Regions from separate parts of the Bradyrhizobium sp. USDA 4354 genome, predicted to be linked through region 2. Evidence: predicted binding sites of a transcription regulator. Region 2 holds the regulator's gene; each other region holds the start of a gene.
The links. Region 2 encodes PhoB, which activates phosphate uptake and scavenging genes when phosphate is short. Its sites were predicted from a motif close to TGTCATNNANCTGTCAT; they were not measured.
Positions count from the first base shown of each region.

Region 1: the regulator PhoB is predicted to act here: its motif matches at 3,693-3,709, upstream of ACVIIV_RS28815 (acetoacetate decarboxylase).
Region 3: the regulator PhoB is predicted to act here: its motif matches at 4,060-4,076, upstream of ACVIIV_RS19375 (UDP-2,3-diacylglucosamine diphosphatase).
Region 4: the regulator PhoB is predicted to act here: its motif matches at 4,883-4,899, upstream of phnC (phosphonate ABC transporter ATP-binding protein).

Region 1 is NZ_JBSSDC010000001.1:6,170,137-6,177,823, reverse strand. Features, by position in the region: gene ACVIIV_RS28830 (FAD-binding oxidoreductase) at 1-766, opposite strand, end outside; gene ACVIIV_RS28825 (hypothetical protein) at 919-1,413, shown strand; gene ACVIIV_RS28820 (patatin-like phospholipase family protein) at 2,475-3,650, opposite strand; gene ACVIIV_RS28815 (acetoacetate decarboxylase) at 3,880-4,659, shown strand; gene ACVIIV_RS28810 (transporter) at 4,769-5,785, shown strand; gene ACVIIV_RS28805 (carbohydrate porin) at 5,823-7,199, shown strand; gene ACVIIV_RS28800 (MFS transporter) at 7,196-7,687, opposite strand, start outside.
Region 2 is NZ_JBSSDC010000001.1:1,118,186-1,125,872, forward strand. Features, by position in the region: gene ACVIIV_RS05360 (Hsp33 family molecular chaperone) at 49-1,056, opposite strand; gene argF (ornithine carbamoyltransferase) at 1,265-2,200, opposite strand; gene ACVIIV_RS05370 (acetylornithine transaminase) at 2,200-3,408, opposite strand; gene ACVIIV_RS05375 (GcrA family cell cycle regulator) at 3,868-4,380, shown strand; gene phoB (phosphate regulon transcriptional regulator PhoB) at 4,616-5,323, opposite strand; gene phoU (phosphate signaling complex protein PhoU) at 5,338-6,054, opposite strand; gene pstB (phosphate ABC transporter ATP-binding protein PstB) at 6,066-6,887, opposite strand; gene pstA (phosphate ABC transporter permease PstA) at 6,884-7,687, opposite strand, start outside.
Region 3 is NZ_JBSSDC010000001.1:4,252,159-4,259,845, reverse strand. Features, by position in the region: partial or broken gene ACVIIV_RS19390 (caspase family protein) at 1-835, shown strand, start outside; gene ACVIIV_RS19385 (threonine/serine dehydratase) at 1,039-2,022, opposite strand; gene ACVIIV_RS19380 (glycosyltransferase family 4 protein) at 2,181-3,224, opposite strand; gene ACVIIV_RS19375 (UDP-2,3-diacylglucosamine diphosphatase) at 3,224-4,036, opposite strand; gene thiD (bifunctional hydroxymethylpyrimidine kinase/phosphomethylpyrimidine kinase) at 4,436-5,236, opposite strand; gene ACVIIV_RS19365 (PAS domain S-box protein) at 5,592-7,535, shown strand; gene ACVIIV_RS19360 (Lrp/AsnC ligand binding domain-containing protein) at 7,631-7,687, shown strand, end outside.
Region 4 is NZ_JBSSDC010000001.1:958,582-966,268, reverse strand. Features, by position in the region: gene ACVIIV_RS04630 (selenium-binding protein SBP56-related protein) at 165-1,565, shown strand; gene ACVIIV_RS04625 (hypothetical protein) at 1,649-2,242, shown strand; gene ACVIIV_RS04620 (DUF1045 domain-containing protein) at 2,246-2,944, opposite strand; gene ACVIIV_RS04615 (alpha-D-ribose 1-methylphosphonate 5-triphosphate diphosphatase) at 2,963-4,156, opposite strand; gene ACVIIV_RS04610 (transferase hexapeptide repeat family protein) at 4,153-4,824, opposite strand; gene phnC (phosphonate ABC transporter ATP-binding protein) at 4,999-5,808, shown strand; gene phnD (phosphonate ABC transporter substrate-binding protein) at 5,872-6,807, shown strand; gene phnE (phosphonate ABC transporter, permease protein PhnE) at 6,880-7,687, shown strand, end outside.

The sequences.
Region 1 (7,687 bases), 5.1 Mb from region 2:
GGGCTTCGGACAGGATCTCCAGGGCCGCGCGTGGATCCCGGATCGCCAGCCATGCGGTGCAGACGTCCTTCGGTGCAGGCCATAGCTTGAGCACGGCCTTGGTGATGATGCCGAGCGTCCCTTCGGCGCCCATGAACAGATGCTTGAGGTCGTAGCCGGTGTTGTCCTTCTTCAGCGCGCGCAATCCGTCCCAGACCTCGCCGCTCGGCAAGACGACCTCGAGACCCAGCACGAGGTTGCGGGCATTGCCATAGCGCAGCACCTGCACGCCGCCGGCGTTGGTCGAGAGGTTGCCGCCGATCATGCACGAGCCCTGGGCGCCGAGACTGAGCGGCAGGAACCTGTCGTGCTGGCTTGCTGTCTCCTGCAGCGTCTGCAAGACGCAGCCGGCCTCGACCGTCATCGAATAGCCGACGGGGTCGACCTCCAGCACGCGGTTCATGCGGCCGAGCGACAACACGATGCCGGTGTGCGCAGGCCAGGGCGTCGCCCCGCCCATCAGGCCGGTGTTGCCCCCCTGCGGCACGATCGCGATGCCGTGCTCATGGCAGAGCCGGACCACCTTCGACACTTCCTCGGTGCTCCCGGGACGAACGACGGCGCCGGCACCGCCAACCAGCAATCCCCGCCAATCGGTCACGAACGGCTGCTTGCCGTGCTCGTCCTCGATAAGACCCTTCTCGCCCACGATCGCGCGCAACGCATCGCGCATCTCGGCGGTCAAGGGAGCGGTCGGGATGATGGGTTCGGAGGACGGAGCAGGCATTTGTTTCCCCTGGGTACATCTTGGCGTGTACTCGATGTGCCGATCCCGGCAACGTTCAGGCAATCTTTGCAACATTTCTAGACATCTTCGTCAACATCCCGCGGCTGTTCGAGCCTAGAACGCGCCCAGATTTACGGATCAGGATCGGCAGAATGCTTTTGAAGTTTTCGGCGGCGCGTATCGGCATTGGCGCCGCCTGCCTCGCGCTCGTCGGCATCAGTCCGCTATGCGCAGAGCCGGTGTTCGACAGTTTGGCCGGCGCATGGTCGGGCATCGGCACGATGAAGCCGTCCGACGGTCCGCGCGAGAAGGTCCGCTGCAAAGTGTCATACAACGTCACCAGGCCCGGACGGTCGCTGACGCTCGATCTGCGCTGCGCCAGCGATGCGTACAAGATGGTCCTGTCCGCGAACATCGAGCAGAGCGGGACGGAGCTTTCCGGTAACTGGTTCGAAAGCGAATACCGGCAGGGCGGCAAGGTCTACGGCACGAACAAGGACGGATTGATCGAGGCGCGAATAGAGGGAAACACAGTGGCCGCGCTGGTGACGATCCAGACCAGGAGCAATCATCAATCCTTTCTGATGGAGGCACCGGGGTCCTGGATGTCCGAGGTCGCGATCGAATTGAACAAGGAAGCGAAGTGACCCCGATCTTCGCTCATGCGCAACAATTCTCCATACGCAGCAATTGTTCTTCGCTTGGTGGAGCGGCATCGCAACCGCTATCGTTGCCTTCAGGCCCTAGAACTCCCCAAGTTCTATAGCCTGAGGACCGCCGCCTCGGCCCTGGACGTTGACACTCCCCGAGCAGCCGGCGGCGGTCCTCTCTCCTGTCTCGGCTGCTCTCCGATTTGTAACAGCCGATTGCTGAGCGGGCCGAGCCGAGGCGAACGACCTGCGGACCCGCTAAGTCATTGATCCGCCAAGCCCCGGCTACTGTGCATGGGGTTGTTTTCGCGTTTTTGTTTGAGAGGGGCTGCCTCAGCCCAAGAAATTCGCTTTACAAGAATTCGGATATCCCGTATGCTTTGCCCATCCCGGCCCGCCACAAGGGGCGTTTCGCGATCGTCACGAGACGCGGGCCGGGAGGCGGTGGCCGCGACGGCGTCGTCGCGCGAGGCAGGCTGCAGGGCGGGAAGCCCCCGTGAGCAGCGGTGCGCGCGGTACGACACGGCGCTGACAGCGTCCTCGTTGGGCCGCGGTGGTGAGCGCACGCCAGCTATCGCAGACAGGGGCGGGGATGTGCGCGGAGGCAAAATCGTGTGGTCCTGACGCCCGGGGTCTGTGCGTCAAGTGTTGCGGTGATGTGTGTTGCCCGACCGGGCACGCGCATCAGTCATCCGCAAGGCGACGGGGGCAATAGTGCATCGCTCCCCGGGGAGAGCGCGACATAAGCCGTAAGGCCGGACGATCGGCTTCACCTGTTGTCCACCCGTGCGCGTCTTGTTCGCACACGGGACCGCGGGTGCCAGCCGGCGCCCGGCCTTCCCTGCGCCCTTTCTGAACAAGAGGGGCAACGAAGAGAGCAAAGCTCGGGCGAAACGAGTCGCGAGAATGCGAAAGTGTGTCTACAAGCGGAATGCGAATTGGTGGTGGAGACGACGCAACTTGCTCCGTCATTGCGAGCGCAGCGAAGCAATCCAGCCGGTCTCCGCGGAGGGTTACTGGATTGCTTCGCTGCGCTCGCAATGACGAGGAAGACAGAGTTACGCCCACTCCGTCTCCCGGTGCACGTCGTGCACCACGAGGCCCATGCCTTCGTCCGGCATCTTGATCCAGTCGCGGCGCTTCAGCGTGCGCTTGGTGTCCTCATAACCGCTGGTCCAGTGCTCGCGCATCGAGGTGCCCGAGAACTCGTGGTCCTTGGCGTCGCCCTCGTAGGCCTTCTGCTGGTAGATCAGATGCAGGATCGCGATCTCCGGCATGTTGCGCAGGCTCGTCTTGAGCTTGCGCTCCTCCTCGGAGAGCTGCTCGTCCGGCAGCTTCGCCAGCGCCTTGTGGAGCAGGACCTTGAGGTTGTGCGTGCGGCGGTAGACGTCGGTGTTGTGGCGCGTGCGCGAGGAATACATGATGTCCTTGTGGCGGGCCATCACGTCCTGGATCGAGCGCGGCAGCACGCCGCGTGCGCTGAACAGGTCGACCTGGAACACCAGCGAATTGAGCGAATCCTCCTGGTCGAGCAGATGCTGCAGCGGCGTGTTGGAGACGATGCCGCCGTCCCAGAAATGATCGGTGCCGATCCGCACCATCGGCAGCGCCGGGGGCAGGGCGCCGGAAGCCATCACGTGCTCCGGCCCGATCTCGTCATGGGCGTTGTCGAAATAGATGAAGTTGCCGGAGAGCACGTTGACCGCGCCGACCGCGAAGCGGACCTTCTTCTCGTTGATCAGGTCGAAGTCGACGAGCTCGTTGAGGCTCTCCTTGAGCGGCATCGTGTCGTAATAGCTGGTCGCGGTCCGCGCGCCGACAGGGCTGAACCAGGGATTGACCTGGTGCGGGGTGAAGAAGCCCGGCTGGCCCAGTGCGGACGTCATCCACGCGCTGGTGAGATTGCGCCACTGGCGGAAGACGTCGCCGTCGGGCGTGTAGTGCCAGATCTTGCGGTTGGTGATGCGCTCCCAGAAGATGCGCAGCGCCTCCAGCCGCTTCTCCGGCCTGTTGCCGGCGATGATGGCGGAGTTGATCGCGCCGATCGACACGCCGCAGACCCAGTCCGGCTCGATGCCGGCCTCGTGCAGCGCCTGGTAGACGCCGGCCTGGTAGGCGCCGAGCGCGCCGCCGCCCTGCAGCACCAGTGCGACCCGGTCGCAGCGCTCGGGCCGCCAGCCCCGCAAGGGCGGCTGATGTGTCGAATGCATCGGTTGCGACGTGCGGGCGTCCATGCTGTGCCTCCCTCGCGTATTCCCGAACGATTGCGTCCCGCGGTGACGGCGTGATGACAGAGTTGGCGCCGATGCATCGGCTGCATGCACTGGCTCAGCAGGAATGGCAGCGGTCGCGTGCCTGACGGAAATCCTTCACATCGCAGTCAATGAGGCCGGCTAGCACTTTGCATCACCGCACGACGCTGCCGGGCAGGCACTAGAGACATCACACAGCAGGAGACAACCGATGCGCAGGGAAGACGTGCTGAGACTTCCGTCCATGCCCGCGGCCGGGCCGAGCTATCCCGCCGGGCCCTATCGCTTCGTCAACCGCGAATTCCTCGTCATCACCTACGAGACCGATCCGGAGCTGATCCGCGCCGGCCTGCCCGAGCCGCTGGAGCCGATCGATCAGCCGATCGTGCATTATGAATGGATCAAGATGCCGGACTCCTCCGGCTTCGGCAGCTACACCGAGTCCGGGCTGGTCATCCCGGCGCGCCTCAACGGTGAGGAGGTCAACTTCGTCTCGCAGATGTATCTGGACGACGATCCGCCGATCGCCGCCGGCCGCGAGATCTGGGGCTTCCCCAAGAAGTACGCCCATCCCAAGCTCGAGATCGTCAAGGACACGCTAACGGGCACGCTGGAATATGCCGGCCAGCTCGTCGCCATGGGCACGATGGGCTACAAGCACGAGAGCATGGCCGGCAATGGCGATCTCACCCGCGCCACGCTGTCGAAGACGCAGGTCAACCTGAAGATGATCCCCGGCGTCGACGGCCGGCTCGAAGTCTGCCAGCTCGTCGCTATCAACCTCGTCGACATCGTGCCGAAGGGCTCGTGGATGGGGCCCGGCCGCTTGCATCTGGTACCGCATGTCAATGCGCCGGTCGCAGATTTCCCGGTCCGGCGCTGCCTCGGCGCGCACCATTACATCGCCGACCTGACGCTGCCGTTCGGTCGCGTCGTCCATGACTACATCAGGGAAGCCGAGGCCGCCGCGACCGAGCTGGCGGCGGAGTAGGGGCCAACATCAAACTGTAACACTGGCGTAATTGAGTACCCGCGTGGGTCCGGAAGATGCCGTCAGCCATCTTCCGGATACGGGGCATTGTCGACGGTTGGGGTTGGCCATGGCTGAGCCGGCAAAGCTTGTCAGCGCGATAACGAATGCCGAGCCTGCCATTCCCGGTCTCGTCTGGGCGTTCCGCCTGCATAGCGACGGCAGCGCCGAGGCGCTGCCGATCGACCAGCCGATCGAGTTCAGCCATGACGGCCGGCTCTGGCTGCATTTCAACCTGACGGATGCGCGGGTGCGGCCGTGGATCGCGGCATCAACGCTGCCGCCGCTCGCGCGCGAGCTTTTGCTGTCGAACGACACGTTCCAGCAGCTCCACGTGATCGATCACTGCGTCTACGGCGTGTTCTCCGACCTCGTGCGCGAGATCGATAGTCCGACGGAGGAGGCCGCGTTCCTGCGCTTCGCCATGACCGAGCATCTCCTGGTCAGCGGCCGCCATCACGCCCTGTGCTCGGCGGAAGCGACGCGCCGCGTGCTTGAAGGCGGCTACCGCGTCGACAATGTTGCCCATCTCCTGGAGAAGATCGTCGACGAGGTCGCAGACACGCTTGACAGGATGACCGACAAGCTCGGGCAGGAGATCGACGAGATCGAGGAGCGGATTCTCGCTGACGATACTAGGCCGGAGATGCGCCGCAATCTGGGCCGGCTGCGCCGGACCTGCGTCAGGTTGCATCGTCAGCTCACCGGCCTGCGCGTGCTGTTCCACCGCCTCGACCAGAAGGACACCGATCACCTCGCGCCGGCCTTGCGCATCCACGCCGGCAAGCTGGCGCAGCGGCTGGACGGCCTCGATCACGACATCGTCGAATTGCGCGAACGCAGCCGCCTGCTCGAGGAGGAGCTGCGTTTCAAGAACGAGGAGGAGAGCAATCGCCACCTCCATACGCTGTCGATCGTGACCTCCATGCTGCTGCCGCCGACGCTGGTCACCGGCATCTTCGGCATGAACACCAAGGGCCTGCCGCTCACCGATGTCGAGACCGGATTCCTCTGGGCGGCGGTGCTGATGGCCTCCTCAGTCGGCGCGGCCTACCTGTTCATGCGACGGACGGGCATATTCAAGTAGCGTATCGATCGTGAGTTGGCGTGCCCAGAGATCTCCGTTGCGACGCGCGGCCACGATTGCGCTGGCGTGCACGGCCGGGAGCACCAACGGGTTTGCGGGCGCCAAGGACGAGAACGCGGCCGGATGGCTGTTCCCAAGATGGTTCAACGAGTGGCATGACGGCCTCGCCAACAAGGGCCTGAATTTCGGTGCGATCTATATCGCGGACAATATCGCCAACACTTCCGGCGGCGTGAAGCGCGGCGCCATCCATTTCGGCCGGCTCGATCTGTCGGTTGATGCCGATCTCGACAAGCTGGTCGGCTGGACCGGCGGCCGCTTCTACGCCAATGCCCTCGTGATCTACGGCCGCGGGCTCTCCCGCAACCATGTCATGAACCTCGCCACCATCAGCGAGATCGAGGCGCTGCCCGACCAGCGGCTCTACAATGCCTATTTCGAGCAGAGTTTCTTCAATGATCGGCTGAACATCAGGGCCGGCCAGCAAGCCGCCGATGTCGAGTTCTTCGACAGCCAGACCGACGACCTCTTCGTCAACGGCACCTTTGGCTGGCCGGCGATCAAGGCCTCCAACCTCCCGGCCGGCGGCCCGGCACCGCCGATCGCGGTGCCCGGTATTCGCATCAAGGCTGCGCTATCAGACAGGATCACCGCCTATGGCGCGGTGTTCAACGGCGATCCGTCAGGGCCTGGCGATATCGATCCGCAATTGCGCGACCATCATGGTCTGGCCTTCCGCGTCAACGATCCGCCCTGGGTGATCGGGCAGGTCCGCTTCAACTACCACATCGGTGTCGGCGGCCGTCCGCTCGCCGGCAGCTTCACGCCGGGCGCGTGGAAGCACTATGGCTCGTTCGACAGCCAGCGCTTCACGGCAGAGGGGCAATCGATTGCCGATCCGTCCGGGAGCGGCATCCCCGCAAAGCTTCGCGGCAATTACGGCATCTTCGCCGTGATCGAGCAGGTGCTCTATCGCCCGCCGGAGCTCAGGGGGAACAGCACCTCGGCCTCGCTCCCTGGCATCATCGCCTTTGGCCGCATCGCCTACAGCCCGCCGGATCGCAATCTGATCGATCTGTACATGGACGGCGGCATCAGCTTCGTCGGCTTCACGCCGGGCCGGCCGCTCGACCGCTTCGGCGTGGCGATGGCCTATATGCGGATATCGAACACCGCGCGCAATCTCGATATCGACACCCAGGCTTTCACCGGCATCCAGAGTCCGGTGCGCAGCAACGAGGCCCTGATCGAGATGATCTACGAGGCGCACGTCAAGCCGGGCTGGCTGGTCGCGCCGTACGTCCAATACGTGCTCCGCCCCTCCGGCGGCATCCCGAACCCGAATGATCCGACCGGCGTCTCGCGGATTGGTGACGCCGCGGTGTTCGGCGTCACCACCACGATCAGGTACTAGGCCATTGCCGGCTTCGGCTCGGTCTTCGGCTGCCGTGACAGCGCCAGCACGATCAGGGCCGCGAACACGCAGAGCGCGCCGGCGATGAAGAAGGCGGGGAGATAGCTTTGGTAGACCGTTCGCGAGAAACCGGCGCCGAACGCGGCCGTGCCGGCGCCGAGCTGATGGCCGGCGAAGATCCAGCCGAACACCAGATTGGCGCGCTCGGGCCCGAATTTCTGTGCGGTGAGCCGCACCGTCGGCGGCACTGTCGCGATCCAGTCGAGCCCGTAGAACATCGCGAAGACCGAGAGGCCGTAAAACGAGAAATCGCTGAACGGCAGGAAGATCAGCGACAGCCCGCGCAGGCCGTAGTACCAGAACAAGAGCCAGCGGTTGTCGTAGCGGTCCGACAGCCAGCCCGACATGATCGTGCCGAAGAAGTCGAAGATGCCCATAGCCGCCAGCAGGCTCGCCGCCTGCACCTGCGGAATGCCGAAGTCGAGGCA
Region 2 (7,687 bases):
AGAGGCTGGATTGCTTCGCTCCGTTCGCAATGACGGAGAATGCAGAACCTACGCGTTCTCCGCGCCCGCCTCGTGTGGCGTGAACTGGTACACCGATGAGCAGAACTCGCAGGTGACGACGACCTTGTCGTCCTTGACCATCGCGACGCGGTCGTCGGGCGAGAAGCTCTTGAGCATCGAGGCGACCGCATCGCGCGAGCAGGAGCACTGCGCCTCGATAACCTGCGGGTTGAACACGCGCACGCCGCGCTCGTGGAAGAGGCGGAACAGCAGCCGCTCGCCCGAGAGCTCGGGATCGATCAGTTCGACGTCTTCGACGGTTTCGATCAGCGAGCGCGCCTCGACCCAGGCGTCATCTTCGGCGATGCTGTGCACCTCGGTGCCCTCGGGCGCATCGCCGGGATGCAGATCGGCCCGCCGAGCGCGCTCCGGCGCCTTGGGCAGAAACTGCATCAGCATGCCGCCGGCGCGCCAGCGATGCTTGCCGCCGTCGCTTGAGCGCCACTCCTCGCCGACCGCGAGGCGCACCTTGGTCGGGATCTGCTCGGAGCGCAGGAAATATTCGTGGGCGGCGTCTTCCAGGCTGCCACCGTCGAGCGCGACCAAGCCCTGGTAGCGGCTCATGTCCGGGCCCTGGTCGATTGTCATGGCGAGATGACCGCGGCCGAGCAGCGTGCCGGAATCCTTCGCCGTGCCCAAGCGCGAGGCATCAAAGCGGGCATAGGCGCGCAGACCATCCGGCGCCTTGTAATCGACCACCAGGAACGACACCGGGCCGTCGGTCTGGGCCTGAAGAATGAAGCGGCCCTCGAATTTCAGCGCCGAGCCGAGCAGCGTCGCCAGCACGATGGCCTCGCCAAGCAGCTTGCCGACCGGCGCCGGATAATCGTGCTTGGTGAGAATGTCGTCCAGCGCCGGACCAAGCCGCATCAGGCGCCCGCGCACGTCGAGCGCGTCGACCTCATAAGGCAGCACGGCGTCGTCGATCGGAACCGCTGATGGTGCGCGAACCGGGCCTTCTGGCCCGGTTTTCATGTCAGGAGATTGAGAAACCATGGGGCGTTATCTGGGGTCGAAGGGCGGGGAATGGAAGGGGTGTGTGTTCCGGAATGCGCGTGGAGCTGTACGAAGCCACCTCAAATTCGATGTCGTCCCGGACAAGCGCAGCGAAGCGGAGCTTGTCCGGGACGACACCTGTGTGTGAGGCTCGTTCCCGGACGACATCGGCGTGTGGGGCGACAAGAGCGCCAACAGACGCGCCGCGTTATTTCACCGCGTCAAAACACCAGGCCAGAATGCCTTTCTGCGCGTGCAGACGGTTTTCGGCCTCGTCGAACACGACCGATTGCGGGCCGTCGATCACTTCATCCGTGACCTCCTCGCCGCGATGGGCGGGCAGGCAGTGCATGAACAGCGCGCCGGGCTTGGCCAGCGACATCAGCTTGGCATTGACTTGGTAGGGCTTGAGCACGTTGTGGCGGTGCTCACCCTCCTTGTCGCCCATCGACACCCAGGTATCGGTGACGACGCAATCGGCGCCGCGCACGGCGGCTTCCGGATCGGTGCCGAGCACGATAGGCGCGCCTGACGTCTTGATCCAGTCGCGCATGGCCTTTTTCGGCGCGAGCTCTGGAGGCGTTGCGACGTTGAGCTGGAACTTGAAGCGCTCGGCGGCATGCGCCCACGACGCCAGCACGTTGTTGTCGTCGCCGGTCCAGGCCACCGTCTTGCCCTCGATCGGGCCGCGGTGCTCCTCATAGGTCATGAGGTCGGCCATCACCTGGCAGGGATGCGAGCGTCGCGTCAGGCCGTTGATGACAGGCACGGTGGCGTTGGCCGCAAGCTCCAGCAACGCATCGTGATTGAGGATGCGGATCATGATGGCGTCGACATAGCGCGACAGCACGCGCGCAGTATCGGCGATGGTCTCGCCACGGCCGAGCTGCATCTCGGCGCCGGTGAGCATGATCGCCTCGCCGCCGAGTTGGCGCATGCCGACGTCGAACGACACGCGGGTGCGGGTCGAGGGACGCTCGAAGATCATCGCTAGCGTCTTGCCTTCGAGCGGCCTGACCGGCTGATGCGCCTTCTGCTTTGCCTTCATGGCGGAAGAGGCGGCGAGCATGCTCTTGAGCTCCGACAGCGGCAGCTCGTTGATGTCCAAAAAGTGCTTTGGAGCTTTGTTGGGCGTCTTGCTCATCAGCTTGCCGCCCGCTTGGTGTGGCTGGACGAGATCGCAGTGCAGGCGCGTTCGAGCCGCCCGACGCTGTCCTCGATCTCCGCTTCGGTGACGATCAACGGCGGCAGGAAGCGCACGACATTGTCACCGGCCCCGACGGTGAGCAGTTTTTCGGCGCGCAGCGCCGCGACGAGATCGCCCGAGGCCACCACGGCTTTGATACCGATCAGGAGGCCCTCGCCGCGCACCTCGCTGACGATATCGGGATGACGGTCGATCACGGAGGCAAGCTTCTGCTTGAGCAGCAGCGACATCTTCTGCACGTGGTCGAAGAAGCCGGGCTTGAGCATGACGTCGAGCACGGCGTTCGCAGCCGAGATCGCGAGCGGATTGCCGCCGAAGGTCGAGCCGTGCGAGCCGGGCCCCATGCCAGCGGCCGCGTCCGCAGTCGCGAGCACCGCGCCGATCGGGAAGCCGCCGCCGAGCGCCTTGGCGAGCGACATCACGTCAGGTGTGACGCCGGTGCGCCTATAAGCGAAGAGATCGCCGGTGCGGCCCATGCCGGTCTGCACCTCATCGAACGCGAGCAATAGGCCGTGCTCGTTGCAGAGCTCGCGCAGCGCCTTCAGGAAGCCGGGAAGCGCAGAACGAACGCCACCCTCGCCCTGGATCGGCTCGATCAGGATGCCGGCGGTGTGCGGGCCGATCGCCTTCTTCACGGCTTCCAGATCGCCATGTGGCACCTGGTCGAACCCGTCCATCGGCGGACCGAAGCCCTCGAGATATTTTGCAGATCCGGTGGCGGCGAGCGTCGCCAGTGTCCGGCCGTGGAAGGCGCCCTCGAAGGTGATGATGCGGTAGCGCTCCGGGTGTCCCTTGGAGAAGTGATGGTGGCGCACCAGCTTGATCACGCCTTCCAGCGCCTCTGCGCCGGAATTGCAGAAGAACACGAAATCCGCAAAGCTCTCGTTGCAGAGACGGCTTGCGAGCTTCTCGCCGTCCGGGCTCTGGAACAGGTTCGACATGTGCCACAGCTTCGTCGCCTGCTCCTGCAACGCCTTGACCAGCGCGGGATGAACGTGGCCGAGCGCATTCACCGCCACGCCCGAGGTGAAATCGAGATAGCGATCGCCATTGGCCGCGATCAGCCAGCAGCCTTCGCCGCGCTCGAAACCGAGGTCGGCCCTGGCGAAAACGGGGAGCAAATGCGGCGCGGCGCTCTTGGTCATGACGTCACTTGAATGTTGCGGACGGTGTGACGCGTGCATTGCGCAACGCACCATCGACCGGCCCGGAAAACGAAACGTGCCGCCTTTTAAGGGCGGCACGTAAGACTATCTTATGCTTGGCAAGACGGGTGTCAATGCCGCCCGGAAAGCCTCGCGAAACGCTCAATCCGTAGTCTTGCGGTGCCGATTTTGCGGGGTTTTCACCACGGAACATGTGGAAGCGAGTCGGCGGACTCTTGCGCGGGAGTCACGCCATATTGTAGCGTTTAGCCTGTCAGATACGACATCTCGTGCAGCGGTTCTGATCCCAAGAGTCCTCATGTACCGGCGTAAACGTTCGGGCGTCTTGAGCGCGCCCGGCGAGCCTTAAGGGATTCGGGCGGCACGGGTTTTTCAAGGCTTTAGGCATTCGCTGCGAAGGCCCCAGGATGGCAGGCGCGCAGCGAGGGAAAGGGTGCAATGACGGTTTTGACCTGGTCCGATGATCGCGTCGAGCAGCTGAAAAAGCTCTGGGAGGCCGGACTTTCGGCCAGCCAGATCGCGGCGGAGCTCGGCAATGTGACCCGCAATGCCGTGATCGGCAAGGTGCACCGGCTCGGCCTGTCCGGCCGCGCCAAGAGCCCTTCATCGGCAGCGCCCCGGCCGCGCAAGGCGCGGCCCGCGCAGCACATGATGCGGGTGACCCGCCCGGTCGCGCGCGGCAACACCGCGCTGGCGCAGGCCTTCGAGGTCGAGGTGGAGGCCGAGCCTGTTACCTACGACAACGTGGTGCCGATGAGCCAGCGGCTGTCGCTGCTGGAATTGAACGAGGCGACCTGCCACTGGCCGGTCGGCGATCCATCGAGCCCGGATTTCTTCTTCTGCGGCGGCAAGGCGCTGTCCGGCCTGCCCTACTGCGCCCAGCATTCGCGCGTGGCCTATCAGCCCGCAGCGGATCGCCGTCGCGCGCCGGCGAAGCCGGGCACGCGGTGAGTTTGTTGATCTAGCTGATGGCAGTCGTCACACGATGACGGCTCAACACATCCGATGTCGTCCCGGACAAGCGCGCCAAAAGCGCGCGCAGATCCGGGACCCATAGCCACCGCGAGATGTGGTTACGGACTCGGAGTTATCTTTACCGCGCAGCATTCACGTTCTGTGGTTATGGGTCCCGGATTGCGCTTGTCCGGGACGACACTGAGTGTGTCGCTAAGGCTTCCCAAACCCCTTACGTCTGCTCGGCCTTCGCGAAGCGATCGTCCAGCGCATAGCCGGCGCCGCGGACGGTGCGGATCGGATCCTGCTCGCGGCCGAGATTGAGCAGCTTGCGGAGGCGGCCGATATGGACGTCGACGGTGCGCTCGTCGATGTAGATGTCGCGGCCCCAGACGCTGTCGAGCAGCTGCTCGCGCGAGAACACGCGGCCCGGATGCTCCAGGAAGAACTCCAGTAGACGATATTCGGTCGGGCCGAGATCGATTGGCCGGCCCGAGCGCGCCACGCGGCGCTTGTCGCGATCGAGCTCGATATCGCCATAGGCGAGCACGGTGGCGAGCCGCTCGGGGCTGGCGCGCCTGAGCAGGCCCTTCACGCGCGCAAGCAGCTCCGGCACCGAGAACGGCTTGACGATGTAATCATCGGCGCCGGTCGCAAGTCCCCGCACCCGCTCGCTCTCCTCGCCGCGCGCGGTAAGCATGATGATCGGCAGCTGCTTGGTTTCGGGGCGGGTACGAAGCCGCCGGCACAGCTCGATGCCCGACAGGCCCGGCAGCATCCAGTCGAGCACGATCAGATCGGGAATGTGCTCCTTGAGGCGGGTGTCGGCGTCGTCGCCGCGCATCACCGTCTCGACGTCATAGCCGTCGCCTTCGAGGTTGTAGCGGAGAAGCTCGGTGAGAGCCTCCTCGTCCTCAACCACCATAATGCGTGCGCCCATGTTGTCGTCGCTCCTTAGGTATTCGGCACCGTCGTGGCGAAGGTCGTCATGTCGCCCTTCGGCCGCTTGTCGGTGATCGCCTGGCCCTCGATCATGTAGAACACGGTCTCGGCGATGTTGGTGGCGTGGTCGCCGATCCGCTCGATGTTCTTGGCACAGAACATCAGGTGGATGCAGAACGAGATGTTGCGCGGATCCTCCATCATATAGGTGAGGAGCTCGCGGAACAGCGAGGTGCAGATAGCATCGACTTCCTCGTCGCCCTTCCACACCGTCATCGCCGCCGGCAGATCGTGCGCTGCATAGGCGTCCAGCACCGACTTGACCTGCTGCTGCACGAGGTCGGTCATGTGTTCCAGGCCGCGGAACAGCTTGAGCGGATGAAAGTCCGTCTCCAGCGCCGCGACGCGCTTGCCCATGTTCTTGGCGAGGTCGCCGATGCGCTCGAGATCGGTCGCAACGCGCATGGCGCCGACGATCTCGCGCAGGTCGACTGCCATCGGCTGGCGGCGGGCGATGGTGAGCACGGCGCGCTCCTCGATGCGCTTCTGCAGCGCGTCGAGCTCGGCGTCGGTGGCGACGACGCGCTGGCCGAGCGCGACGTCGCGGCGGATCAGCGCGTCGACGGAATCGACGATCATGCGCTCGGCTATGCCGCCCATCTCGGCGACCAGGCGGGTGAGCTCCTGGAGGTCGGTGTCGAAGGCCTTTGCGGTATGTTCAGAACCCATGTTCCGTCTCCTCAGCCGAACCGGCCGGTGATGTAATCCTGCGTGCGCCGGTCGCTCGGCGACGTGAAGATCTTGCTGGTGTCATCGAACTCGATTAGCTCGCCGAGATACATGAAGGCGGTCTTGTCGGAGACGCGCGCCGCCTGCTGCATGTTGTGCGTGACGATCGCGATCGTGTAGTTCTCGGACAGCTCCTGGATCAGCTCCTCGACCTTGGCAGTCGAGATCGGATCGAGCGCCGAGCAGGGCTCGTCGAACAGGATCACCTCGGGCCGCACCGCGACGGTCCGCGCGATGCAGAGGCGTTGCTGCTGGCCGCCGGAAAGCGACAGGCCGGAGGCATTGAGCTTGTCCTTGACCTCGTTCCACAGCGCGCCGCCGCGTAGCGCCTTCTCGACGCGGTCGTCCATCTCCGACTTCGAGATCTTCTCATACAGACGAATGCCGAAGGCGATGTTCTCATAGATCGTCATCGGGAACGGCGTCGGCTTCTGGAACACCATGCCGACCCGCGCCCGCAGCAGGTTGAGGTCCAGCTTGGCGTCGAGAATGTTGGTGTGGTCGAGCAGCAGCTGGCCGGTGGCGCGCTGGCCAGGATAGAGATCGTACATCCTGTTGAAAATGCGCAGCAGGGTCGACTTGCCGCAACCGGACGGGCCGATGAAGGCCGTGACGCGATTGGTACCGAGCGCCAGATTGATGTTCTTCAGCGCGTGGTGCTCACCGTAGTAAAAATTCAGGTTGCGCGCGGTGACCTTAGCGGGCGCCTCGGGCAGCGGCTGCGAGCCGGGATGAACGGTCGGCGCGCTGACGGAAATAGACATTTCACTCATTTTGCAGTCCTCTCGGCGCCAATGATGCGCGCGCCAATGTTCAGGGCAAGCACGGTCAGGGTGATCAGCAGCGCGCCGCTCCAGGCGAGCTGCTTCCAGTAGGCGTAGGGGCTCTGCACGAAATTGTTGATGGTCACGGGCAAGTTGGCCATCGTCTTGTCCAGACCCAGGCTGAAGAACTGGTTCGAGAGCGCGGTGAACAGCAGCGGCGCAGTCTCCCCGGCGACGCGGGCAGTTGCGAGCAGCACGCCGGTGATGAGGCCGGAGCGCGCGGCGCGATAGGCGATCCGCTTGATCACCAGCGAGCGCGGCAGGCCGAGCGCACTGGCGGCTTCGCGCAGCGGATTCGGCACCAGCAGCAGCATGTCTTCCGTGGTGCGCACCACGACCGGGATCACGATGACGGCGAGCGCCAGCGCGCCTGCGATCGCCGAGAAGCCTCGCATCGGCACCACCACCGCGCCGTAGATGAACAGGCCGATGATGATCGAGGGCGCCGACAAGAGAATGTCGTTGATGAAACGGATCACCGAGGTCAGCCTGTCGTTGCGGCCGTACTCGGCGAGATAGGTGCCGGCGAACAGGCCGAGCGGCGCGCCGATGCCGACGCCGAGCACGGTCATGATCAGCGAGCCGACGATGGCGTTGCGCAGGCCGCCCTCGGTCGATCCGGGCGGCGGCGTGTCAGCAGTGAAGACCTGGAGGTTGAGCCCGGCCAGGCCGTTGTAGAGCAGCGTGATTAGGATCAGCGCTAGCCAGGTGACGCCGAAGGCGGCAGCGGCGATGCAGAGCCCGCGGAT
Region 3 (7,687 bases), 3.1 Mb from region 2:
CCACATCCGCTGGCTGCTGAAGAACCTGCTGATCTCGCAGGCCTGGCACAAGGCGGTGCTCGCCAACTCGCCGCTTGCCTACAAGAGCTTCTATGACAGCTACGGCAACAGCCCCTATGCGCAGGTCGCGCTGAAGCTGCAGGCGCAGCCGAAGCAGATCCCCCTGATGCAGGCGACCAAGTTCCTGGCGCCGCAGAACATTGCCCCGATCCTCAAGATCGGCAATCTCGGCCAGCCCAAATACATGCCGCTGCAGCAGGGCAATGGCGCACAGGTGAACGGCAACCTGCCGATCGTGCAGAAGCCGGTCGACGGCGACATCGGCAAGCTCGGCAATGGCGGCCAGATCGTCAGCCTGCCCGCTGGCGACAACCGGCCGAACCAGCAGAACGGCACGCCGTCGCTGCCCCCGGGCAAGATCGTCACCCTGCCCGCGCCGACCAATACCGCCAACGGCAAGGTCGGCATCGGCAAGATAGTGACGCTGCCTGCGACCAACACCACGCCGAATGGCGGCAGCACCAAGCCGGGCAAGATCGTGAACATGCCGGTGAATGTCGGCAAGGGCGGTTCGAATGTCGGCGTGAAGCCCGTTCAGACGCAGAACCACCCGATCCGCGTCAACAACGGCAACACCGGCATCGTGAAGCTCAACAATCCGGTGAACAAGGTGCAGGTGCAGAACAACGTGCATTACAACGTGCAGAACACCCGTCCGCAGCTCAACACGATGCCGAACCGCATGGTCAACAGCAACAACAACTTCCGGCAGTCGATGAATCAGGCGCCGAGCATGAACGGTGGCGGCAACCGTCGCGGCGGCTTCATGCACTGATCGCGCAAGGCTCGCGCACAACGCAGGGGCAGAGCGGGGACGCTCTGCCCCTTCTTCATGTCAGGTCTTGAGCATCGTCATTCCGGGATGCGCCGAGAGGCGCAGGCCCGGAATCGATGGCGCGGCAGAGTTGATGGAGAAATAGATTCTACGATGCGCAATTGCGCATCGTAGCTCTCGCTTCGCGAGCCCCGGAATGACGGCTAAGCCACCAGCTCGGCGAACAAGTCCGCATCGACATTGCCGCCGGAGAGCACGATGACGACGTTCTTCCCTGCGACGTCGAGGCGTCCCGCGAGTAGCGCGGCAAGGCCCACCGCGCCGCCGGGCTCCACCACGAGCTTGAGCTCGCGATAGGCGAATGCGACCGCCGCGCCGACTTCCTTGTCCGAAGCCGTGACGCCGCGCGCGAGCAGCTTGCTGTTGATCGCAAACGTCATCTCGCCCGGCATCAAGGCCATCAGCGCATCGCAGATGGTGCGCCCTGCAGGCGGATGCGGCTCGCGATGGCCGGCGGTCAGGGAGATGCCGTGATCGTCGAATGCCTCGGGCTCGGCCACCACGATCTCGGCTTGCGGATAGCGCGCCTTCACCGCCGTGGCGACGCCTGCAATCAGGCCGCCGCCGGAGGCCGGCGCCACCACGATGTCTGGGCTGAGGCCAAGCGTTGCCATGTCTTCCGCGATCTCGCGGCCGGCGGTGCCCTGCCCCGCGATCACGAAGGGATCGTCATAGGGTTTTACAAGCGTCGCGCCGCGTTTTTCGGCGATGCCGCGCGAGATCGCCTCGCGGTCATCGCGATCGCGATCGTACAGCACGACTTCGGCGCCGTAGGACTTGGTGCGCTCACGCTTCGACAGCGGCGCATCCGCCGGCATCACGATGGTCGCCTGCATGTCGAGGATCTTTGCCGCGGCTGCCACGCCCTGGGCGTGGTTGCCGGAGGAGAACGCAACGACGCCGCCGGCGCGCTTGTCCTGGGGGATCGAGAATACCTTGTTGAAGGCGCCGCGGAACTTGAACGAGCCGGTGCGCTGGAGCATCTCCGGCTTCAGGAACACTTTCGCGCCGACGCGCTCGTTGAGCACGGGGAAGGACAACAGCGGGGTGCGGATGGCATAAGGCGCGATCACGCGCGCCGCGGCATCGATGTCGGCAGGGCCGACCGGAAGGAGCTGTTCGGTCATGGCGGAATGTTATCGCGGCCGATGACACGGGGGCAAGACACCTCCGCGGGAGGATTTCCCCCATAGCGTTTTCGAGCGAAGTGGATACCGGTTCGCGTGAAGAAAACGCGTCAAAACAAGAATCTAGAGCTATTTCGATCCATCGGATCGAGATAGCTCTAGGCCACGAAGCGTGGCTGTTCCGCGCCGGTCCGGCCGGGCAGCACCGCCCCGGCCGCCTGGATGCTGTCGATGAAGACCCGCGCCGAGGCTTCCCAGGTGTAGTTGGCGGCAAACGCGACGCAGTCCTGCCGGGAGATGTCGAGCGCGGCGAAGCAGGCGTTGCGCAGATCGTGATCGAGTGCGCCGACCAGCGCATCGCCGATGACGTCGCGGGGTCCCTTCACGGGGAAGGCCGCCACCGGCAGGCCGCTGGCGAGCGCCTCCAGCAGGACCAGGCCGAAGGTGTCGGTCTTGCTCGGGAACACGAACACGTCGGCCGCGGCATAGATTTCCGCCAGCGCCTCGCCGTGCTTCTCGCCGAGGAAGATTGCATCCGGATAGGCTTCTTCCAGCGCGGCGCGCGCCGGGCCGTCGCCGACGACCACCTTGGTGCCGGGCAGATCGAGGTCCAGGAACGCCTCGAGATTCTTCTCCACCGCGACCCGGCCGACCGACAGGAACACCGGTGCGGGCAGGCAGAGATCAATGACGCGGGGATGGAACAATCGTGTATCCACGCCGCGCGGCCACAGCACGACATTGTCGAAACCGCGCTCGGTCAATTCGCGCGCGAGCGCAGGGGTCGCCGCCATGACGGCGCGGCTGGGGCTGTGGAATCGGCGGAGCGCCCGCCAGATCAGCGAGCCCGGAACCGGCACGCGGGCGCGCACATATTCGGGGAAGCGGGTGTGGAAGCTGGTCGTGAACGGCAGCTTGCGCTGACGGCAATAGCGGCGGACCATCAGGCCGATCGGCCCTTCCGTCGCGATGTGGATGCTGTCCGGACGCGCTTCTTCGATCAGCCTTGCGATCCGGGCCGGGCGCGGCATGGCAAGGCGCACGTCGCGATAGCTCGGCATCGCGAAGGTGCGGAACGATTGCGGCGTCAGGAACGCGAATTCGACGCCAAGCGCCTCCGCGGCATCAGCAAGCTTGGTCAGCGTCCGAACCACACCGTTGACTTGCGGGTGCCAGGCGTCGGTCGCGACCAGGACGCGCATCAGGCGGCCCTTGCTGCGACCTGCGGAACGGCTGCCGGCCTTTGCAAATGATCGGCCCAGGTGATGATCTCGAAATGGCCGTCGTCATGCTCGACCAGGGCCGTGCAGCTCTCGACCCAGTCGCCGCAATTCATGTAGCGGATGCCGGCCTCGTCGCGGATGACGGCGTAATGGATATGGCCGCAGATCACGCCGTCGGCGTCGTGGCGTCGCGCCTCGGCCGCAAGCGCCTGCTCGAACGCGCCGATATAGTTGACGGCGTTCTTGACCTTCTGCTTGGCCCATTGCGACAGCGACCAATAGCGCACGCCGAACAGGCGGCGGAAGAAATTGACGAGGCGATTCATCTGGATCGCGAAGTCGTAGGCCTTGTCGCCGAGATGGGCGAGCCAGCGCGCATTCTGCACCACGAGATCGAAGATGTCGCCGTGGATGACGAGATAGCGCTTGCCGTCCACGCCGGTGTGGACGGTGTTCTCGACCACGTCGATGCCGCCGAAATGCGTGCCGTAATAGTTGCGCAGGAACTCGTCGTGATTGCCGGGGATGTAGATGACCTTGGCGCCCTTGCGCGCCTTGCGCAAAAGCTTCTGGACGAGGTCGTTATGCGATTGCGGCCAGTGCCAGCTCGATTTCAGCGCCCAGCCGTCGACGATGTCGCCGACGAGATAGATCGTGTCGGCATCGTGGTAGCGCAGGAAGTCGAGCAGAAGGTCGGCTTGAGAACCGCGGGCTCCGAGATGGACGTCGGAGATGAACAACGTGCGAAAGCGCCGCTCCGGGCTCTCGTCACTCACATCGTAACTTCCCATGCGCCAGCCTGTAACAATGTCCCGTGACAGGGGGATGACCGATTGAACCTTGAGGCACCTCAGACACGAATCAAACTTCGCCTCGCCCTCCCCGCGAATATCAGTCGCATGCGACAATCAGGCGACATGGCGCCGCAGGGGGCGCCGCAGCAATCCTCCCCTCCCCTGGAGGGGGAGGGTCGATCGCGCGCAGCGCGAGCGGGGTGGGGTGATCTCTCCTCTCGGGCACTGTCGGACGCGGAGAGACCTTCACCCCACCCCGTCTCACATTTCGCTGCGCTCAATGTGAGCCGACCCACGGGCGAGCTACTCTCGTCCCGGACCCCTCCAGGGGAGGGTGAACTACCCACACGAGCAGCGCTGAACAGACGAACGCCCGCGCTCCCGCGGACCGCCGCGTCAGTAGAACTTGTGGAAATGATGGATCGGCCCATGGCCCTGGCCGACGCTGAAGCGGTCGGCGGCGCCGATCGCGGCGCTGATCCAGGCCTTGGCGTTGCGCACGGCGTTTTCCAGATCCTCGCCCTTGGCCAGCCCCGCGGCAATGGCCGATGACAGCGAGCAGCCGGTGCCATGGGTGTTCTTGCTGGCGATGCGGGGCGCGGCGAGCCCGATCGTGGTTTCGGCGCCGACGAGATAGTCGATGCTCTCCGCGCCCTCCCCGTGCCCGCCCTTGATCAGAACGGCGCGGCAGCCGAGCGCCAGCAGGCGGCGTCCCTGCCGTTCGATCTCGGCCTCGCTTGCCGCCACCGGCTCGTCGAGCAGAGCCGCAGCCTCCGGCAGGTTCGGCGTGATCACGGCCGCGAGCGGGATCAGCCTGGTGCGCAGTGCGTCGACGGCCTCAGAGGCAAGCAGGCGATCGCCGGAGGTCGCCACCATGACGGGATCGAGCACGACATGCCCCGGCGCCCAGCGCGACAGCGCGGCCGCGATGGCATCGATGCTGGCGACTTGGGCCACCATGCCGATCTTCACCGCGCCGATGTCGAGATCGGAGAACACGGCATCGATCTGTTCGGTGACGAATTCGGCCGGCACCGCGTGAATGCCGGTGACGCCGCGCGTGTTCTGCGCCGTCAGCGCCGTGATCACGGAGGCGCCATAGACGCCGAGCGCGGCAAAGGTCTTCAGGTCGGCCTGAATGCCGGCGCCGCCGCTCGAATCGGAGCCGGCGATGGTGAGCGCGACCGGGGTGGTCATCGCGGGATACATTTGCTTGAGGACGCCGCCATGGCCTGTCCTAGCCCGGCCGTGGCACGCCAGCAAGCAGCCGAGCCGCGGCGAGACGTGATTCGCCAACCGGTTGCGCGTCCCGCGAATCAGTCGGCACAGCGCGGGCCGGGGGCCCGCAATGATGCGGGCTTGGAAATGCAACCTCGCCGGACCTTGGTATAGTCTCGCACCTTGGCGTGCTTTGCCGATTGCGTGAGACGTCAGGTGGCGGAACCGTCCAAGCGACACCGTTGTTGCGGGTCGCCCGGCCAGCAAGCCACCTGGAACAGGATCTTGGGGTGGAACGATGTGGGCCTTTTTCGAACGTCTCCTCGACTCGTCCATGCTTTCGCCGCACGGCATCTGCCTGTTGTGGGAGCCTGAGCTGATCTGGCTTCATGTCGTTTCCGACGCCTGCATTGCCGCCGCCTATTTCTCGATCCCGTTTGCCCTCGCCATCCTCGTCACCAGGCGGCGCGACCTCAAGTTCGGCTGGGTCTATTGGGCGTTCGCGATCTTCATCATGGCCTGCGGCCTGACCCATGTGCTGTCGATCTATACGCTCTGGGTTCCGGTCTACGGCATCGAGGGCATCGTCAAGGCCGCGACCGCGGTGGCATCCGTGGTCACGGCGGGCGCGCTCTGGCCGCTGTTGCCGAAGATCCTGACGATCCCCTCGCCGTTCGAGCTGCGACAGGTCCAGGCCGCGCTCGAGGAGGAGGAAACCAGGCGCCGCGATGCCACGCTCCTGCTGCAGCAGGTCCGGGACGCCCAGCGCGCGATGCGCGAGAGCGTGGCGCGTCTCACCGCGATCGTCGAAACCGCGGTCGACGGCGTCATCCTGTTCGATGCGCAGGACCGCATCCTGCTGTTCAATCCGGCCTGCGAGCGCTTGTTCGGCTACCGTGCCGACGAGGTGATGGACCGGAAGGTCGGCATGCTGATGCCCGACGCCGATGCGGCGCGTGATGGCCAGGCGAGGCATTTCGAGACCGGCGGCGAGGCCATCGGCCTGCGCAAGGACGGCTCGACCTTTCCGGTGGACCTGTCGGTGGGGCAGGCGCGACAGGACGGCGAATTGATCTTCGTCGGCATCGTCCACGACCTGACCGCGCGCAAGCTGACCGAGCGGCAGCTTCAGCAGGCGCAGAAGATGGAGACGGTGGGTCAGCTCTCCGGCGGCATCGCGCACGATTTCAACAATCTGCTGACCGTCATCATCGGCAATGCCGAGCACCTGAGCGAGCAGCTCAAGGAGAGGCCCGACCTCAGGCGCTTTGCCGACGACATCTGCCAGTCGGGCGAACGGGGCGCCGAGCTCACGCAGCGGCTGCTCGCCTTCAGCCGCCGCCAGCTGCTCCAGCCTCAGACGATCGATTGCCGGAGCCTGCTCGACTCCATGTTCAAGCTGCTCAAGCGCACCTTGCGCGAAGACATCGAGATCAGGACGACCTCCGGGCCCGGCACGATCCTGGCCTTTGCCGATCGCGCCCAGCTCGAATCCGCCGTGCTGAACCTGGCGCTCAACGCGCAGGATGCCATGCCATCGGGAGGACATCTGATGCTGAGCACGGAGTTGGCTGCGATCGACGACGATTATCGCGCCCTTCACCCCGAGGTCGCACCCGGCAGCTACGCGTTGATCTCGGTCACCGACGACGGCGAAGGAATGGCGCCTGATGTCACCGCACGCGCCTTCGAGCCGTTCTTCACCACCAAGGAGGTCGGCAAGGGCTCGGGTCTCGGCCTCAGCATGGTCTATGGCTTTGCAAAGCAATCAGGCGGCCATGTCTCGATCTACAGCGAGGCAGGCCTTGGAACCACGGTCAGGATCTACCTGCCGCGCGCGAACACCGGACAATCACATCCCGATCTTCCAGACGGCGAGGACACGGCGCCGCGCGGCTACGAGACGATCCTGATCGCCGAGGACGATCCGTTCGTCCGCTCCTCCGTCATTCGCAGGGTGGAAGCTCTCGGATATCGCGTCGTTGCCGCGGTCAACGGCAAGGACGCCTTGCAGCAGCTGCGGAGCGATCCCAGCATCGACTTGCTGTTCACCGATATCGTGATGCCCGGCGGCATGAGCGGCTGGGAGCTCGCCGATCAGGCGCTGCGGGTTCGTCCCGGCCTGCCGGTCTTGTTCACCTCGGGCTACGCGCTGGAGACCCTGGTCGAGCAAGGCCGCGCGCGGGCACAAGCCATCGTGCTGACCAAGCCCTATCGCAAGGTCGAGCTCGCCCAGCGGCTCAGGGATGCATTAGCCGCGGCGGTGGTCCCTTCCTAGAACGGCGTGCACCTCGGACGACCCAGCAAGTTCGCTTGCTAAATCCGGCTGGTTTTGGCCTATTAGCCGCCAGATACGCTTTCGGAGTGCCCGCGATGGTTCCTTTCTTCGTTCAGATCAAATGCAAGCTCGGCCAGTCCTATACGGTGGCC
Region 4 (7,687 bases), 160 kb from region 2:
CGTCGAATTAGCGCGCCCGGACCGTTTCCCGCAGCTTCGCGATGGCATATTGTACGCTCGCCAACCGGCCTGCGGAGAATCCCAAGACATCACGCAACACCTCTTCATTATGCCGTTATCCCGAGCCAGGTTGGCGCGAACCGACAGAACAGGGAGGCAGTGCCATGACGATGAGGCCGGATCCCACCTTTCACGCATCGCCCAAGCTTGCGATGGAAGCACCTGCGGAGAACTTTGCTTACACCTTGCTGCTCAGTCCGGATTTCTCCAAGCCGGATGCTCTCGCGGTCATCGACGTCAAGCCGGGATCGCCGAGCTATAGCCAGATCGTCCACACCGTGACGATGCCCAACAAGGGCGACGAGTTTCATCACTTCGGCTGGAATGCCTGCTCCTCCGCCTTGTCGCCGCTCGCCGGACACGCCTTCATCGAGCGGCGCTATCTCATCATCCCCGGGCTGCGCTCGTCGCGGATCTACGTCATCGACACCAAGCCCGATCCGACGAAAGCCAAGATCCACAAGATCATCGAACCGGAGGAGGTCTTCAAGAAGACCGGCTACTCGCGGCCGCACACGATCCATTGCGGGCCGGACGGCATTTACGTGAGTACGCTGGGCGGTGGCGGCAAGGACGGCACCAACGGTCCTCCCGGCGTCTTCATCATGGATTGCGAGACGTTCGAAGTCCTTGGACGATGGGAGATCGACCGTGGCCCGCAGACGCTGCACTATGATTTCTGGTGGAATCTGCCGCGCGACTACATGGTGACGAGCGAATGGGCGTTGCCGCCGCAGTTCGAGAACGGGATCGTCCCGGAAGATCTGCTGTCGAACAAATATGGTCATCGTCTCCACTTCTGGGACCTTCGCGCCCGTCGCAACGTTCAGACCATCGACCTCGGCGCCAATCATCAGATGGCGCTGGAGGTGCGGCCCGCGCACGATCCGGTTCGCGAGTACGGCTTCGTCGGCGTCGTGGTCGACACCACCAACCTCGAAGCATCGATCTGGACCTGGTGGCGCGAGGGTGGAAAATTCCATGCCGAGAAGACGGCGACGATCCCTCCCGAACCCGCGCCCAAGGAGAAGCTTCCGCCGCTGCTGCAGGGATTTGGCGCCGTGCCGCCGCTGGTGACCGACATCGACCTGTCGATGGATGACCGGTTCCTCTATGTCTCCTGCTGGGGCACCGGCGAAATGCGCCAATACGACGTCAGCGATCCCAGGAAGCCGCAGCTTGCGGGCTCGGTCCACATCGGCGGCATCGCGCGCCGCACGCCGCATCCGAACGGCAAGGCCTTTGCGGCCGGCCCGCAGATGGTCGAGATCAGCCGCGACGGCAGGCGCGTGTACTGGACCAACTCGCTCTATTCCACCTGGGACGACCAGTTCTATCCCGACGGGGTTCCGGGCGTGGAGGTCATGGCCAATGTCGGTCGCAACGGCGGCCTCGAGCTCGACAAGGACTATTTCGTGAGCTTCCCCGACGGATATCGTGCGCACCAGATCAGGCTCGAGGGCGGCGACTGTTCGACGGATTCCTTTTGCTACCCGTCGGTCTAGATTGGGGGCATGCGAGCCCGGCACTCGGCTGGCTGTGGCTCGCGCTTGTTGCGAGCGGTCTCTACCACGGGGTCAATCCGGGCATGGGCTGGCCGCTCGCGGTTTCGGCCGGGCTCATGGACAAGAGCCCACGCGCGCTCTTTCGCGCGTTGTGGGCTCTCGCGGCCGGGCACCTCCTGGCAACGCTTCTCGTGCTGCTGCCATTCGCGTTCCTGCTCGTGCTGGCGCAGTGGCAGCGTCGGATCCAGCTGGTCGCGAGCCTTCTCGTCATCGGCTTCGGCGTCTATCGCTTGATCGTTCGGCGCCATCCCCGCGCGCTGGCACGAATTCCGCCGACGCAATTGCTGCTCTGGTCGTTTGCCGTCGCCATTGCTCACGGCGCCGCCTTGATGCTCGTGCCGATCTATCTCGGGCTCTGCCAGGCCTTCGAGCTCGACGCCGGACACGAGGCGGCGGGCGCGCTGATGAAGGCAAACGTCGGGATGGCGGTGCTGGTGTCCGTGGTGCACGTTGCCGCCATGGTCGGCGCCGGCGGATGTCTGGCTTGGCTCGTCTACCGCTATCTGGGATTGAAGTTCGTCTCGCGAAGCTGGTTCAATCTCGATGCAGTCTGGGCGGCCAGCCTCGTTCTGGTCGGAGCGGTGGCGCTCGCCTTCAATCTTGCGAGCTGGCGCTGAGGGCTACCGTGCCAAAGCCCATTCGCCGATGATGCGGAAGCGCGCTTTGGTCTCGTCCTGCTTGAACAGGGCGAGGCGGTCGATCGCCAGCTTGTCGATGCCACGCGCCGCAAATCGTCCCCGCAGCATCTCCAGGATCGGCCCACGCCGTTCCGCGTCCAGCCGTCCCGTCAGCGTCATGTGGAAGCGGAATTCCTCCATCACGTAAGGGTAGCCCCAGCGGTCGAGATAATCGCGCTGGCGCTCGGTGAGTCTGCCGGGCTTCCGCCGCGCGCGATCTTCCGCGGTGAGGGCGGCGCGGAAGGAATCGAATTCACGAACGCAGTCGGCGGCAAATTGCTGAAGCGCATCGACCGGCTCGGCCGGAATGACGGCGATGAAGCCGCTGATTGTATCGACGACAGGGCGGATCACCGGAATTGCCTGCGGCTTGGCGGCGAACGTCGCGCAGGCGGCCATGAGTTCGGCCTCGGTCTTGCCTGATGTCAGCGCCATCGGCGCCTTCAGCGTGCCGTGAAAACCGTATTTGCGGGGGTCGGCGCTGACCTCGCGCCAGTCCGGCGCGATCTGCAGCGCTTCGCGCGGGAACGGCATCTCGTCGCCCGTATGGGCGTCATAGCCGAGCAGCTCGGCGCCGAAGCGGGAGAGGACGCTGTCGGCGCCTGCGGCAAAATAGATCGCGTAGCGGGGAAAACCTGTCATCGACTCAGCATAGCCGATTCACGCTGCCGCGACAGCTTCGCGCGGCGCGACCATTGCTGTGAGCAGCCGCGTCGCATCGGTGAGATGCACGAGCTTGCCGCCTGAGATCACCGCGATCAGCCGCGGCCGCAGCTTCACGCTGTCGTCGACGAGGAGAATGTCAGCGCGGCGTCCCTCTGCGAGGATGCCGCGATCGGTGAGGCCGGTCGCGCGCGCCGGGCCGGCGGAGACCAGATCCCAGGCCTTCGTCAGCGGCAGCACGCCGTCGGCGGCGAGGCGGAATGCGGCGAGCAACTGCGCGGGATAGTAGTAATCCGACGCCAGCACCGAGCAGAGCCGCTTGGCGATCATGTCGGATGCCCTGGTCCAGCCGGTGTGGCTGCCGCCGCGCACGACGTTCGGTGCGCCATAGACGATGGCATCGCCGTGGCTCGCTGCCGCCCGCGCCGTCTCCTCGTTGATCGGAAACTCCGCGATGTCGGCGCCGAGCTCGCGAAACTCCTGTCGCATCGCCGGGGTAGCGTCATCATGCGAGAGCATCCGCACCCCGGCCGCGCGGGCAGAAGCGGCCAGACGCGACACCGAAGCGGGCACCTTGTCGGCGCGCGAGATCACGCGCTCGACCAGCCGGTCGAATTCTTCGCTCGAAAGGCCGGTGCGCTCCACCATCCGGTTGCGCTTGCGCGGCTTGGCCATGTCGGCGACGGTGCCGTCCATGTGGTCGTTGAAGGCGAACAGGTCGACGCGGCCCTCGGCGAGCCACTCGCTGATCTCGGCCTCGGCGTCGAGATTGTAGGTCTCGTGGCGCAGATGGAAGCGGGTGTCGGCGGCGAATTGCGGGCGCTGCCGCTCGATCGCCTCCATCAGGCCGCGTGCATTGTCGGCGCTGCGCAGACCCGGCTCCCAGGAGCAGGTCGTGGCGTGAAACACGGTGGTGATGCCGTTGCTGATCGCCTGGCGGTCGCTGTCCGCGAGCGCGACGTCGATCGGGAAATCGACGCCGGCGCGCGGCATCATCTGGCGCTCGAAGGCATCTCCATGCAGATCAACGATGCCGGGCAGCACCAGCAGATCGCGGACATCGATCGCGAGCCGCGCCCGGCCGCGAGAAGCAGCGACCTGCGCGATGTCCGTTCCGGACACGAGAAGCGAGGTTTCGACGAGCTCGGCGCCGATCAGGGCCCGGCCGCCTTCAAGGAATATGTCTGTCACGCGACCGCGCTTCGTTTGCTGGCAGGCGAATTGGTGAGTGAGCTCGCCCGTGCTTCGTATGTCGACAGAAAATCTTCAATCCCGAGCCTGCGGAAATCGGGCAGCGCCTCGCGCAATTTGTCGTGATCCCAGTCCCACCAGGCGAGCTTCGCGAGGCGCCCGGCGATCTCCTCCGAGAATCGCCGCCGCACGATCCGGGCCGGATTGCCGGCGACGATGGTGTAGGCCGGCACGTCCTTGGTGACGATGGCGCCGGCGGCGATCACCGCGCCGGTGCCGATGTTGCGGCCCGGCAGCACGATCGCGCCATGGCCGATCCACACGTCATGGCCGATATGGACATGATGCTGGCGCCGCCAGTCGAAGAACTCGGCATCGTCGCTCTCACCCTCGAAATAGGCGCTGGAGCGGTAGGTGAGATGCGCCTGTGTCGCGCGATGCATCGGATGGTTGCCTGGATTGATGCGCGTCATCGCCGCGATCGAGCAGAACTTTCCGATGGTGCTGTAGGTGATCTGCGAGTCGTTCACGACATAGGAGTAGTCACCCATCGTCACTTCATGCAGGATCGTGCGTTCGCCGACCTCGGTATAGGCGCCGAGCCTGGTCTCATGCAGCTTGGCCGAGGGATCGATGGTCGGCTGAACCGAAAGGGTTTTGGCGGCCATGTTGCATCCAGAGGTGCGAGGGCGGGCGTCTCTCTTCGAGCGGCTTGATGACGATGTCATGACGCTGAGATGACAGGGGATGAGGTGTGCAGGATCGCCGCACTGCAGCGGTGCTGTCACACAAGTGTTAAGCGCGGGCGTTAGCGGTTGGCTCCAGCTACTCTGGAGCCGTGCATGCTGGTGGTGGATGGTCTGACGTGTCGCTTCGGCGCAAAAGCCGCGGTGGACGACGCTTCGTTTCAAGTTTCCCCCGGCGGCTTTGTCGGTGTGATCGGGCGATCCGGTGCCGGCAAGTCGACATTGTTGCGGACCATCAACCGGCTTGTGACGCCGACCGGGGGGCGCATCCTGTTCGACGGCGTCGACGTCACCTTGCTGCGCGGCAAGGAGCTGCGGCAGTGGCGCGCGCGCTCGGCGATGATCTTCCAGCAGTTCAACCTGGTCGGCCGGCTCGACGTGCTCACCAACGTCCTGATGGGGCGCCTTGCGACGATGCCCGCCTGGCGTTCGCTGTCGCAGGCCTGGCCCGAGCAGGACAAGGCGCTGGCGATGTCGGCGCTCGAGCAGTTCGACATCGCTTCGCTCGCTGCCCAGCGCGCCGACCAGCTCTCCGGCGGTCAGCAGCAGCGCGTGGCCATCGCCCGCGCGCTGGTGCAGCAGCCCGACATCATCCTCGCCGACGAGCCGATCGCCTCGCTCGATCCGCGCAACACCAAGATCGTGATGGATGCGCTGCTGCGCATCAACAAGCATTTCGGCATCACCGTGCTCTGCAACCTGCATTCGCTCGATCTGGCGCGGACCTATTGCGACCGCCTGATCGGCATGGCTGCCGGCCGCGTGGTGTTCGACGGCGTGCCGTCCGCGCTGACCGATCACGTCGCGCGCGAGCTCTACGATCTCGAAGCCGCCGACGTCATGGGCGGCATGCCTGTCCCGGCGCCCGAGGGCGTGCCGGCGCTCGGAACCGCCGCGGCGGCCTGAGCCGCGTCGCATCTTTTGTTGCCAGTATTGCGTCAACCGCCCCCAACCGATGAAGAGGGTACCATGTTTACTCGCAGACTAGTTCTTGCCGGCGCCGCCGCGCTCGCGTTCACAGCCTCCGCCTCGGCGAACGACTGGAAGGCCAAATATCCCGAGTTGACCTTCGCGGTCGTCCCCGCCGAGAACGCCTCCGGCGTCACCGAGCGCTGGGCACCGTTCGTGAGCTATCTGTCCAAGGAACTGGGCGTGAAGGTCACGCTGCGCATCGCCAACGACTACGCTGCGGTCATCGAAGGCCAGCGCGCCGGCAACATCCACATCGCGAGCTACGGCTCGGCCTCGTTCGCCCGCGCCCGCTTGACCGGCGTCAAGACCGACGCCTTCGCCAACGACATCAACGCCGACGGCTCGACCGGCTATTACTCGGTGTTCTTCGTCAAGGCGAGCAGCCCCTACAAGAAAGTCGACGACCTCAAGGGCAAGAACCTCGGCCTCGTCGACCCGAACTCGACCTCCGGCAACAACGTGCCGCGCTTCGAGCTCGACAAGATGGGCATCCACGATGCCGATACCTATTTCGGCAAGGTCGTCTTCACCGGCAGTCACGAGAACGCGATGCTGGCCCTTTCGCAGGGCACGGTCGACGTTGCCGCCAACCAGTGGACCAGCGACGATGATTCCACGCTGGCGCAGATGCTGACCAAGGGCATGCTCAAGAACGCCGACGGCTCGGCGATGAAGAAGGACGATTTCCGCATCATCCACAAGTCGGCGCCGATCATCAACGGCCCCTATGCCTACAACTCCGACCTGCCGGAAGACGCCAAAGCTGCCATCGCCAAGGCTTTCTTCGACGCGCCGGCCAAGGACAAGGCCGCGTTCGACCGTCTCTCCGACGGCCAGAAGAAGGGTTTCCATCCCGCCACCACCAAGGATTGGGATGGCACGATCGAGCTGATCAAGTTCGTCGACGCGCTGCGTAAAAAGAAGGCGTCCTGAGTCTTCGGGACGATGCACCTGAGCCGGGTCCCAAGGACCCGGCTCTTTCTTTGACGGGACCTGTTTCGAGCGATGACGACAGCGGTTTCGATCCTTCCCGAGCAGCAGCTCGCCGCGCTCAACGCTGCCTATCGCCAGGCGGTTTCGCGGCGTCGGCTCCGCCTGCTGTTGGGAGCTGCGATCTTTGCCGCAGCGCTGGTTCTCGCCGCGATCGGCGCCGAAGTGAATCTGCGCACGCTGTTCACCTATTTCGGCAATTTCGTCAGCTATTTCGACCGCATCCTCACGCTCGAGAACGGCCAGCGGGTCTGGACCGATTTCGGCGAGTGGCTCTGGGGCTGGCGCAAATGGCTGAAGATGCTGGGTGAGACGCTACTGATCTCCTATGTCGGCACGCTGATCGGCGCGACGTTCGCCTTCGCCCTCAACTTCTTTGCGGCCGAGAACACCTCGCCCGCGCCGTGGCTGCGCTTCGTGGTGCGGCGGCTGCTCGAATTCGCCCGCACGGTCCCCGGCATCGTGTTCGCTCTGGTCTTCGTCATCGCCTTCGGGCTCGGACCGATGGCCGGCGTGCTCGCGATCGCGATCCACTCCACCGGCGCGCTTGGCAAGTTGTTCTCGGAGATCGTCGAGAATGCCGACATGAAACCGGTCGAAGGCATCCGCTCGACCGGGGCCAGCTGGCTGTCCTGCATGCGTTTTGCGGTCGTGCCGCAGGTGACCGCCGGCTATGCCAGCTATGCGCTGCTTCGCTTCGAGATCAATGTCCGCGAGGCCTCCGTCATGGGCTTCGTCGGCGCCGGTGGCATCGGCCAGGAGCTCGTCGTCGCCATCCGCAAGTTCTACTATTCGGACGTCAGCGCCATCCTGCTCACCATCA